DNA from 2 places in the uncultured Megamonas sp. genome. Region 1 is predicted to be linked to the other one. Evidence: riboswitches for the same ligand, from Rfam matches in the RefSeq annotation. Region 1 holds a riboswitch; the other holds the start of a gene.
What was found. Region 1 has a riboswitch for cobalamin ahead of Q5I67_RS02665 (sirohydrochlorin cobaltochelatase). Riboswitches for the same ligand answer to the same signal wherever they lie in the genome.
Positions count from the first base shown of each region.

Region 2: another riboswitch for cobalamin. It lies ahead of cbiD (cobalt-precorrin-5B (C(1))-methyltransferase CbiD); the one in region 1 lies ahead of Q5I67_RS02665 (sirohydrochlorin cobaltochelatase).

Region 1 is NZ_CAUBSM010000002.1:141,052-146,631, reverse strand. It holds gene araA (L-arabinose isomerase) at 1-1,128, shown strand, start outside; gene Q5I67_RS02680 (DUF2284 domain-containing protein) at 1,227-1,820, opposite strand; gene Q5I67_RS02675 (MotA/TolQ/ExbB proton channel family protein) at 1,954-2,571, shown strand; gene Q5I67_RS02670 (biopolymer transporter ExbD) at 2,574-2,993, shown strand; cobalamin riboswitch at 3,057-3,235, shown strand; gene Q5I67_RS02665 (sirohydrochlorin cobaltochelatase) at 3,436-4,443, shown strand; gene cobI (precorrin-2 C(20)-methyltransferase) at 4,616-5,323, shown strand; gene Q5I67_RS02655 (ABC transporter substrate-binding protein) at 5,344-5,580, shown strand, end outside.
Region 2 is NZ_CAUBSM010000006.1:64,708-70,287, forward strand. It holds gene Q5I67_RS06435 (cobalt-precorrin 5A hydrolase) at 1-348, opposite strand, end outside; gene cobM (precorrin-4 C(11)-methyltransferase) at 348-1,109, opposite strand; gene cbiT (precorrin-6Y C5,15-methyltransferase (decarboxylating) subunit CbiT) at 1,143-1,724, opposite strand; gene cbiE (precorrin-6y C5,15-methyltransferase (decarboxylating) subunit CbiE) at 1,757-2,383, opposite strand; gene cbiD (cobalt-precorrin-5B (C(1))-methyltransferase CbiD) at 2,368-3,474, opposite strand; cobalamin riboswitch at 3,583-3,758, opposite strand; gene Q5I67_RS06460 (GNAT family N-acetyltransferase) at 3,806-4,390, opposite strand; gene Q5I67_RS06465 (heavy metal translocating P-type ATPase) at 4,589-5,580, shown strand, end outside.

The DNA.
Region 1 (5,580 bases):
TTTATGAACTTAAATCAGTCTGCACATGGTGACCGTGAACATGGTTTCATTGGTACTCGTATGCGTCTTGCTCGTAAAGTTGTTGTTGGTTATTGGGAAACAGAAGCTGTTCAGAAAAAAATTGCTACATGGATGCGTACTGCAATTGGTGTAATTGCTAGTGCTGATTTAAAAGTTATTCGTTTTGGTGATAACATGAGAAATGTTGCTGTTACTGAAGGCGATAAAGTAGAAGCAGAAATTAAATTTGGTTGGTCTGTAAATACTTGGGCTGTTGGTGATTTAGTACAGTATATCAATGCTGTAACAGAAGAACAGATTGATGCTCAAGTAGCTGAATATAAATCTAAATATGTAATGAATACAGATAATATCGCATCTGTACGTTATCAGGCAAAAGTTGAAGTTGCTATCAAAAAATTCTTAGAAGATAATAACGCAGATGGCTTTGTAAATACATTTGAAGACCTTTATGGTATGGAACAACTCCCAGGTCTTGCAACACAAGATTTAACTGGTCAAGGTTATGGTTTTGGACCTGAAGGCGATTGGAAAATTGCTTGCCTCACTGCAGTTATGAAAACTATGGCACAGGGTATTGATGAAGGTACTGCTTTGATGGAAGATTATACTTATCATTTCGGTAAAAACGGTGAAGATAGCTATAATCTCGGTGCTCATATGCTTGAAGTTTGCCCAAGTGTTGCAGCTGATACTCCAAAAATTGAAGTTCATGAACTTGGTATCGGCGGTAAAGATGCTCCAGCTCGTCTTGTATTTGAAGGTAAAGCAGGCAGTGCTATTGTAGCTACTATTGTAGATATGGGCGGTAGAATGCGTCTTATCGTAAATGATGTTGAATGCGTAAAACCTATTATGCCAATGCCAAATCTTCCTGTTGCTCGTGTAATGTGGAAACCATTGCCAAGCCTTGAAGAAGCAGGTGAAGCTTGGATCTTAGCAGGTGGTGCACATCATAGCGTTATCAGTTACACTGTAACTGCTGAACAACTTCGCGATTGGGCTAATATGATGGGTATTGAATTTGTTCATATTACTAAAGACTTAGATATGGATAAATTTAAAGATCAGCTCATGCTTTCCGACATTATGTGGAAATTAAAATAATTTGTTAACTCTCTCTCTTTCCCCCATAACTTTATATATTTTCCCTTAACTTAGGGGGAAAGAATATTTTTTAAAATAACAGCGTATAACTATAATAGTTATACGCTGTTTTTGTTTATAGTATCAAATATAGTTTTTGTAGGTATTATTTCATTAGTAATTAATGCATGAATTAATACATGATATTTAGGCAATTTATCTAAACCCCAAAGTAATTTAATATTAAATACATCTTCAGTTACTTTTCCTAAATCTATGCCAAAAGAATCAAGGGAATGACGCATTTTATCTGGGTGTTTACAAGGTTTATTATCATCTCTACTGCATTTACAGCAATAACTACAACCGCCAGAAGATAGAGAAATTGTATTATCATTTTCTAAATTTAGTAGAGCAGTAGCTAATTCATTTTTTGTTTTACGTAAGGTTTTACGCGTAAAAGAACTGATTTCTTCTTTAGTAGTTAAACTATTTATAGTATCCTCAGTGTAATTTAATTGTACAGCAACTAGATAAATAGATTTATATTTATTTAAATAAGTTTTAGGATTAAAACTAAGTGGTGGACAAGACCATTTATGATTATAATTATTACATTGTTTGCAATAACCTAAGAATTTATCAATATCTTGATAATTTGAGATAAATTCTTGCATGTTTTGCTGTTTGATATAAATTTTAGTTGTAAACATAAACATACTTCCTTTTTGATATTAGATAGATGAATATTTTTGATTTTAGGTTTGACAGCTATATTTGATAAGCTTATTATTAGTATGAATAAATTATAGCGTAAAAAGCTAGATTTTAATAGGAGGTCTTTTTATGGACTTATTGATGCAAGGTGTAGAATATTTTCATAAAGGCGGATTAGTAATGTATATATTGCTAATATGTTCAATTTTTATTATAACTATTGGCATAGAACGTTTATTATATTTTACAAAAGCTGATTCTGGTAGAGATTTTACACAAAAATTTTATAAATTGATGATTAATAATAAAATCGAAGAAGCAAAAGCTTTAGCACAAAATACTAAGGGGGATTTGGCATCATTGGTGAATTTTGCATTTAGTAAAATGCAAAATAAAAATATAAATTTGATGATGTTATTGGAAGTACAATCAGGCATTAGTATTTCTAAATTTAAGGAAAGATTATATTATTTAAATGTAATCGTTACTATGGCTCCTCTTTTGGGTTTATTGGGAACAATAGTGGGAATGATTTCAGCTTTTAGTGTATTTAATCTTCAAGAAGGTCAAGCTATAGCTATCACTGGAGGGGTTGGTGAAGCCTTAATTGCGACAGCTACAGGACTTTGTGTAGCAATTGTATCTTTAGCTATTCATGCTTATTTTGTGCAAAGAGTAGACCGTATTGTAACAGATATGGAACAAGCGTTTTCACTAATTGAAGGTTATATAACTAGAGGTGAATAATCATGCGATTAAAAGATAGAAGAGCTTTTTCTAAGCCTGAGGTTATGATTATACCAATGATTGATATAATGTTTTTCTTATTGGTATTTTTTATGCTTAGTACATTATATATGGTGGATTTAAAAACTATTCCTGTAAATATGCCTAAAGTACAAAATGCCCAAAGTCAAACAAATGTTAATTATTTAGTCACGATGAAAGCTGATGGCACTTTGTATTTAGAAAATAAATTGATAGATGAAGATACATTACTTCAAGGTGCAAAAGAAAAATATGAAGAAAATAATAATTTTGCTGTAGTAATTCGTGCTGATGAAAATGTAGATTATGGAAAAATTATGGCATTATTAGATAAATTTAAAGCTGTGGGGATAACTAAATTTGGTTTGGCTACAGAGACTATGGTAGATGAACATAAATAATGTCTTGACAGATATACTCTTAAGTGTTATTGTAAAAATGAAATTATTTTTCTAACAATTTTATATTTATTGAGTGGAATAGGTGCCCCTTTTGGGCTTAATAGAGAAAGCAGTAAAAGCTGCTACGGTCCCGCCGCTGTGAAAGTGAGCAACTTCAAAATATGTCACTGAGATTTTCTTGGGAAGGCTTGAAGGAGCGATGAACTTAAGTCAGAAGAACTGCCTATTTGTCAATCACCGTTATGACCTGCGAGAGATAGGTAGGAGATTTATTACAGTATAAGGCTATCTCTACATCGGTATAATTCCATGTAGAGATTTTTTATACTAGAAATGAACCTTTGAGCGCGCAGAAGGTTCATTTTTTTTATGACTTTTAACCTAGCTTAAAAGCAAATTGTAGCATAAAGGGGATAACTCAGCTAAGAGAGGAAAGAACGATATGAAAGCTAAATGGAAAAAAATGTTAATCGCATCTATGGCATGTGTAGCTTTAACAGGAGTATCTGCAACATCTTTTGCAGCAGGATATAGTTTAAATCCAGAAGTAAAAACAGCAACTCCTGCACTTTTACAAGCTTCTGAAATCGGTGTACGTACATATAATACAACTGATGCAGAACTTCAAAAAGCTCCAAATAAAGATGCTATTGTAGTAATGAGCTTTGGTACAACATACAAAGATACTCGTGCAAAAACAATTGAAGCTACTGTAGAAGAAATTCAAAAAGCACATCCAAATACAAAAGTTGTATTAGCATTTACTTCTCATATTATTATTGACCGTGTAAAAGCAAATGAAGGTATTACTATTCCTACACCAGAAGAAGCATTAGCTCAATTAAAAGCTGAAGGCTATAATCGCATAGCACTTACTTCCTTAGATATCATTCCTGGTATGGAATATGCTTATAAAACAGCTGTATATGATATCTATAAAACACAATTCAAAAAAATGACTATTGGTACACCTCTTATGTATTGGATGGGTCAAGAAGGTCAAAGAGATGACGTTGAAGCAGTAATGCAAGCAATTGGTTCTCAAATGCCAAAATTAGGTAAAAAAGATGCAGTATTAGTGATGGCACATGGTACACCAGATCCATCTAATGCTTATTATTCTGTAATGCAAGATCGTTTAAATAAACTTTATGATGGTAAAGTAATGATTTATACAGTTGAAGGCTGGCCATCTCTTGAAGATATTATTCCTCAATTAAAAGCAAAAGGTATCAATCATGTTACAATGATGCCTCTTATGATGGTTGCAGGTGATCATGCAAATAATGATATGGCTGGTGCAGAAGAAGATTCTCATAAATCCATCTTAGAAAAAGAAGGTATTAAAGTAGACGCATACATTCATGGTCTTGGTGAAAACCAAAACGTTCGTCAATTATTTGTAGATAGAGCAAATGAAGCATGGAACGCTCTTGAAGCAGAAAAATAATAGATTTTGAATAAATCCTGTATGCTTGACGCTTTTATATGCCAAGTGTAAAATAAATAAGAGCATTATTTTATTAAGTAATTTAGTTTCTACTAAAATATGCAAAATGTAATACAGTAAGGTATGTGGCAAATTTTGTCACATACCTTTTTATGCAGGAGGATTTTTAATCATGGCAGGAACTTTTTATGGTATTGGTGTAGGTCCTGGAGACCCAGAATTATTGACAATGAAAGCTATTAAGGCTATTGAAAAAGCTGATGTGCTCATTGCACCAAAAACAGAAAAAAAAGATGGTAGCGTAGCTTTAAGCATAGCTAAACCTTATTTAAAAGATGATATTGAAATCGTATATCAAGTTTTTCCAATGGTAGTTAATTTTGAAACTACTGATGCATGGCAAAAAAATAAAGAAGAGATTTTAGCTTTATTACAAGCTGGAAAAAATGTAGTATTTTTAACATTAGGCGATCCAATGTTTTACAGTACATATATTTATGTATATCGTCTTTTAGCAAAAGAAAAAGATATAAATATTGAAACTATTCCAGGTGTGCCAGCATTTTGTGCAATTGGCAGTAAATTAGGTTATCCTTTAGTTGAAGGCAATGATATCATCAGTGTAATTCCAGCAACTGCTGATAAAGAAACTATTGATAAAGCTTTAGCTGTTTCTAATAATGTGGTAATGATGAAAGTTTATAAAAATTATCCTGAAGTAGTAGATGCTTTAGCTGAAAATGATATGATAGATAATGCTGTACTTGTAAGTCGTTGTGGTCTTCCAGATGAAGAAATAATAGATGATTTACAAGCACAAAAAGATAAAAAATTAAATTATTTATCAACTATTTTGACTAGAAGGAGTAAAGGTATTTAATTGCCTTAGATAATGTTACTATGAAAAAATTGAATGGTTTGTTTTGTATATTAGCTTTAGTAATATGTTTTTCCGTGATATTAGTTGGTTGTGGTAGTCAAACAGAGGAAAAAAATGTTTCAAGTGGAACTGATAGTTATTTAACTATTACAGATGATGCTGATAGACAAGTAGTTTTGACGAAAAAACCAGAAAGAATAGTACCATTATCGGCATCTTTTTTGGAACCACTTCATGCTGTTGATGGAAATGTTGTA
Region 2 (5,580 bases), on a different contig from region 1:
CTTCAACGTAAGTTCATTTGCTCCACCCAAATGACCAGATAACAAACTTATCGCAAAATTAGCTTTTTCATCTAAAACTATTACAGCTGGATCTTTGACTTTATGCACGATAAATGGTGCTATCATTCGCACGGCAATACCTGTCGAAGTGAAAAATATAATTGCTTCATACTCAGCAAAAATATTTTTTATCACTTCACTCATTTTGTCATACTCATATATATGACCAGTTAAACTAATATCATATCTATCTTTTTTTACATAGATATCACAAGTTTTCAAGGTATTTTGCAATTTACAAGCTAAATCAGCACCATTTTTAGTTACAGTAATAATTGCATATTTCATTAAGCTTTATCTGTACCTTGACGATACATATGACTAAATTCTGGTGCATAAAGACGAGATTTTGCATATTCTGTATCTAAACATTTACTTACAACAATCATAGCTGTACGAGAAATATTATTTTCTTTAACAATATCGGCAATAGTTTCAAGTGTTCCACGTACAATTTTTTGTTCAGGCCAAGAAGCTTTCTGCACGATAGCAATAGGTGTAGATGGTTCATAGCCACCTTCAATCAACTGTTCTACTACTTCAGAAATCATATGCACACTCAAGAAAATACACATAGTAGCTTGATGAGCTGCTAAAGATTTTAATTTTTCTTTTTCAGGAACAGGTGTTCTACCTTCATTGCGTGTGATGATTACAGTCTGAGAAATTTCAGGAAGTGTATATTCCTGTTTTAAAGCTGCTGCTGTAGCTAAGAAAGAACTTACACCAGGAATTACTGTATATTCAATATTGCGACGAGATAATTCGTCCATCTGTTCTTGAATAGCACCATAAATTGCAGGGTCACCAGTATGGAGTCGAACTGTCATTTTGCCTTCTTGTTCTGCTGCTGTAATTGTTTCAATAACTTCGCCTAAAGTCATAGAAGCACTATTATAAATTTCACAATCTGCTTTTGCATAATCTAATAATGCAGGATTTACAAGAGAACCAGCATAAATAATTACATCTGCTTCTTTTAATAATCTTTGACCTTTAACTGTAATAAGTTCAGGATCCCCAGGGCCTGCACCAATAATATAAACCATAAAAAATATCCTCCCTAATTCATCTTATTTTACTTATTTTAGTTTTTTACAAGTAACAATATAAACTGGATTTTGTGCATTGAACATATCGTATGAACCGATTTGTCTTAAACGATTTACTTGTACTTGAATTGCTTCATAAGTGTAATTTTCTTTTTGCTTCATATATGTTGTGATTTCAGATATTGTCTGGATTGTCACCGCATTTACGATAATGCGTCCACCTTCATTTAATTTGCTATCAATTATATCTAAAATCTCAAACATATGTTTGCCACTGCCACCGATAAATACTACATCACAATTTGGCAATTCATCTAATCCTTTTGGTGCTTCTGTGGCAATGACTTTAACTTTATCTTCCAATTTAAATTTAGCAATATTTTGATGTAATAAATCAACAGCTAAATCTTTTTTCTCTATAGCATAAACTTCTCCTTGAGGAGCAAGTAAAGCCGCTTCAATAGATAAAGAGCCTGTACCAGCACCAATATCCCAAATGACATTGTCAGGACGAATTTTTGCCTTGCACATCGTCAAAATGCGAATTTCTTCTTTTGTCATTGGCACTTTATCGCGAATAAATTCTTCATCTGCTATTCCTGGTAAATTCAAATATGCACCAACTTTCTATTTATAATTTTATATTAACCTTCAACTATCATCACACAATGACTCGCACATGCTTTTGTCTGTGCTTCATCTAAAGATAAGCTGACTATCTTTTCATCAGGATAAGAAAGTCTAGAACAAATATATGCTCTCGCATTTTTATCCCAGCCTCTTGCTATCAAATATGTGGCTATAGCATTAGAATTAAATTTATTATCTGTAAGCATACCGATTATGCGACCTGGATAATATTTTAAGTCTTCATCACTCGGTACACGTCCATGAAAACTAAGTAGACTAGCTTCTTGCCATGGAAGTGCTATCTTGGCAAAAGCTGTTTGCATAGAACTTAGCCCTGGGATTACTTTTATATTTTCTAAAGGAAAATTCTTACGCAAAGCACTTAACAAAGAATAATATCCAGGATCGCCAGATACCATTACTACTACATCATTATCGTTTAATTCTACTTTTATAAAATCCATCACAGCAGTGATATCTGCTTTTATGGCAAAAGTTTTTTGACCTTGATGAGAAAATTCATTTAATGCTCTTGTTCCTCCAACTAAAACTTTTGCTTCATTTATAGCTTGCATAGCCATAGGAATGACATATTCTTTCGCCCCTGGACCAATTCCAGCCACAATTATTTTATGTTCCAACCTAATCTACCACCTATTTCTCTTGCATTATCGTCCATGCCCAAAATTTCACCTTTCAAAGTAACCATCACAGTTCCTACTTTGAAAGCATTAAATACATGTTGTTCACTGCGAAGACTAGCTCTTTTAGCTAATAAATCATAAAAACCTTTTTCTACCAATCCATATCTTTCAATGATTGGCATAGCTGCTTCTGTTGTCTTCACTTTAAAAATTTCTTCTACGCCTTTTTTATCCATACCTAAAAGAGCAGCATAAGAAGCTAATATTTCCAAGCGAGCATCAGCTATTTTACTATGTGTGTAGAAAATTCCTCCAGCTACTTTTACTAATTTACCTAAATGACCAAATAAAAGCACTGATTTTATTCCTTCATCAGCAGCAAATTCCAACATATGACCGATAAAATTACTTGTCTGCACCATAGCTTTTGCTGGAAGATTTAATTTACTAGCGATATTTTCACCAATTTTTCCAGGAACAAAAATAATATCATCAAATCCATTTGCTTTGGCTACAGAAATCTGCGGTGTAAGTGAATTTTTAAAGCCTTCTTCAGACATTGGACGCACTACGCCAGTAGTGCCAATTACAGAAATACCGCCTTCTATACCTAATATAGGATTAAGTGTTTTCTTCGCTAGTTCCACTCCTTTAGGAATAGAAATAGTAATATCACAACCATAACCTTCTGGCAACAATTCACGAACGACTTTCGTCATCATTTTTCGTGGCCCTGGATTTATTGCCGGCTCTCCTGGCGGAATAGACAAACCTGCCTCTGTAACTTTTCCAATACCTAAACCAGCATAAAAATTGATTTTATCATCATCTTTATTTATTTTTACTTCCGTAAATACAGAAGCTCCATGTGTGATATCTGGGTCATCACCAGCATCTTTTATGACTTCTGCCTTTGCTCCAGTTGATGTAAGCTCTACATTTTTAATGGGAATATGCAATAATTCTCCACTTAAAGCGTATAATTCAATTTCTTGAACCACATTTCCCTGTAAAGCAAGTATAGCAGCTTTTGTACCAGCAGCTGCACAAGAACCTGTTGTATAGCCACTTTTCATTTCTTTACGCATAAAAAAATCTCCCTTTGGGCAGGGAGATAGACTTATCCCGTATTTCTACGAAAAATTCTCCACCTGCCCATCTCTCGTGAGTCTGAAAAATATATCATCTATAAATTTCACGGTGTTTTTCCAATAGGCAAGTCTCCTGACTTAGGTTCCTCGCTAATTTTCGCCTTCCCAAAATAAATTATTTCAGTGACATAATTGAAAATAGCTCCCCTTACAGTGGCGGGACCGTACTGGCTCTTCCAGTTTCCTTATTAAGCTTACGCACCTATCTCTATTTAATTTAATATATTTATATTATAGGCATTATCTTTTAATACTGCAAATCAAATTATCATTTCTGCAATATCTTTTCTACTAAATTTTTATCTAAATCAGGTAAATAAATAATTTCTTTGGCTGGAACTAAATGCTCATTTATCATTTTTTCCATAAAAATCATATCGTACCAACAATTTTGCTTATAACCACATTTTGTGAAATGAGCTATCTTCTTATAATTAAATTTTTCATGAAAAGCTATACTTTGCGGATTGGGATATGTTATGCTTGCTACTAAATTCGTTATATTTTGCAATTTTAAAATTGCTTCTAATTTCGTATATAAAAACTCTCCTATTTTTTTGCCTTGATATTTTTCATTAATATAAATAGAAGTTTCTACACACCAATCATAAGCTCTACGACTTCTGAATGTTGAAGCATATGTATAACCCACTATTTCATCACCAATACAAGCTACAATATAAGGAAATTTTGACATTATTTTTGTTATACGCTGTTTAAATTCGTCAACTGTTGGCACTTCATATTCAAAAGTGATATTCGTGTTTTTTACATAGGGAGCATAAATTTCTACTAATTTTTCTGCATCATCTATTTGGGCTAAACGAAAATAAATATTTTCTTTATCATTCATAAAAAGCATCTCCTTATTTTTTATAAAATCTATTAAAATATTTATAACAATTCTAACGAAAATTTACATTTAGTCAAATAAAATTTATTATTATTGATATTCATTATTGACAAGATATACCCCATAGGGTATACTAAAGACGTAAAAAATAATACCCCATGGGGTATAAAATGATAATTCTAGAAAAGAGGCGTACATATGGCTACTACTTCTAATTTATTTATTGATAATAATAATCACAAGCAAAAAATTTACACAATAAATATCCATTGTGCTAATTGTGCTGCTAAAATTGAACGAAAAATCAACGAACTTTCCGATGTTGATAATGCTACTATTTCCGTTTTAACTAAGCGATTAACGCTAATAGCCAAAAATCCCGATGAATTATTACCTACTATTCAAAAAATAGCAGATAAAATTGAACCTGGCACCATAATCTCTCAACTTGAAGAAAATACTTCTAATTCTACTTCTAACTATGCAGAAAAAATCTATCTAATTGAAAACTTAGATTGTGCCAACTGTGGTGCTAAAATAGAAAAAAAATTAAATGAATTACCTGAAATCCAATCTGCTCAATTAACTTTTGCTACTAAAAAATTAAAAATAGTAGCTCAAAATCCTGACGCACTTCTACCTCAAATAAATAAAATAGCTAATTCCATTGAAAATGGTATAAAAATCATAAATGCTGATGATGTTTCTTCAAAATCTCATCAAAATACGAAAAAAATTCTTGATGAAAAAACCATTGATATTATTGAAATTGTATTCGGTGCCATTTTGTTTATCATTGGCGAATTTACCTCGCTTGTGCCTGATCAATATACACTTTATCTTTACATTGTAGCTTATTTAATTTTAGGCTTCCATGTACTAAAAACCGCCATCACCAATTTATTTCATGGCAATGTCTTTGACGAAAACTTCCTCATGAGTATCGCTACTTTAGGAGCATTTGCCATCAAAGAATATCCTGAAGCTGTCGGTGTTATGCTCTTTTATCGTATTGGCGAATATTTTGAAGAACGTGCTACAGAAAAAAGTCGCAGTCAAATCATGGACGCGGTTGACTTACGACCTGAAACAGTAAATCTACTCCAAGGTGATAAAATTTCTGTTATCTCTGCTCGTGAAGCCAAAGTCGGCGATATTTTATTAGTTCGTGCTGGCGATAGAATTCCTGT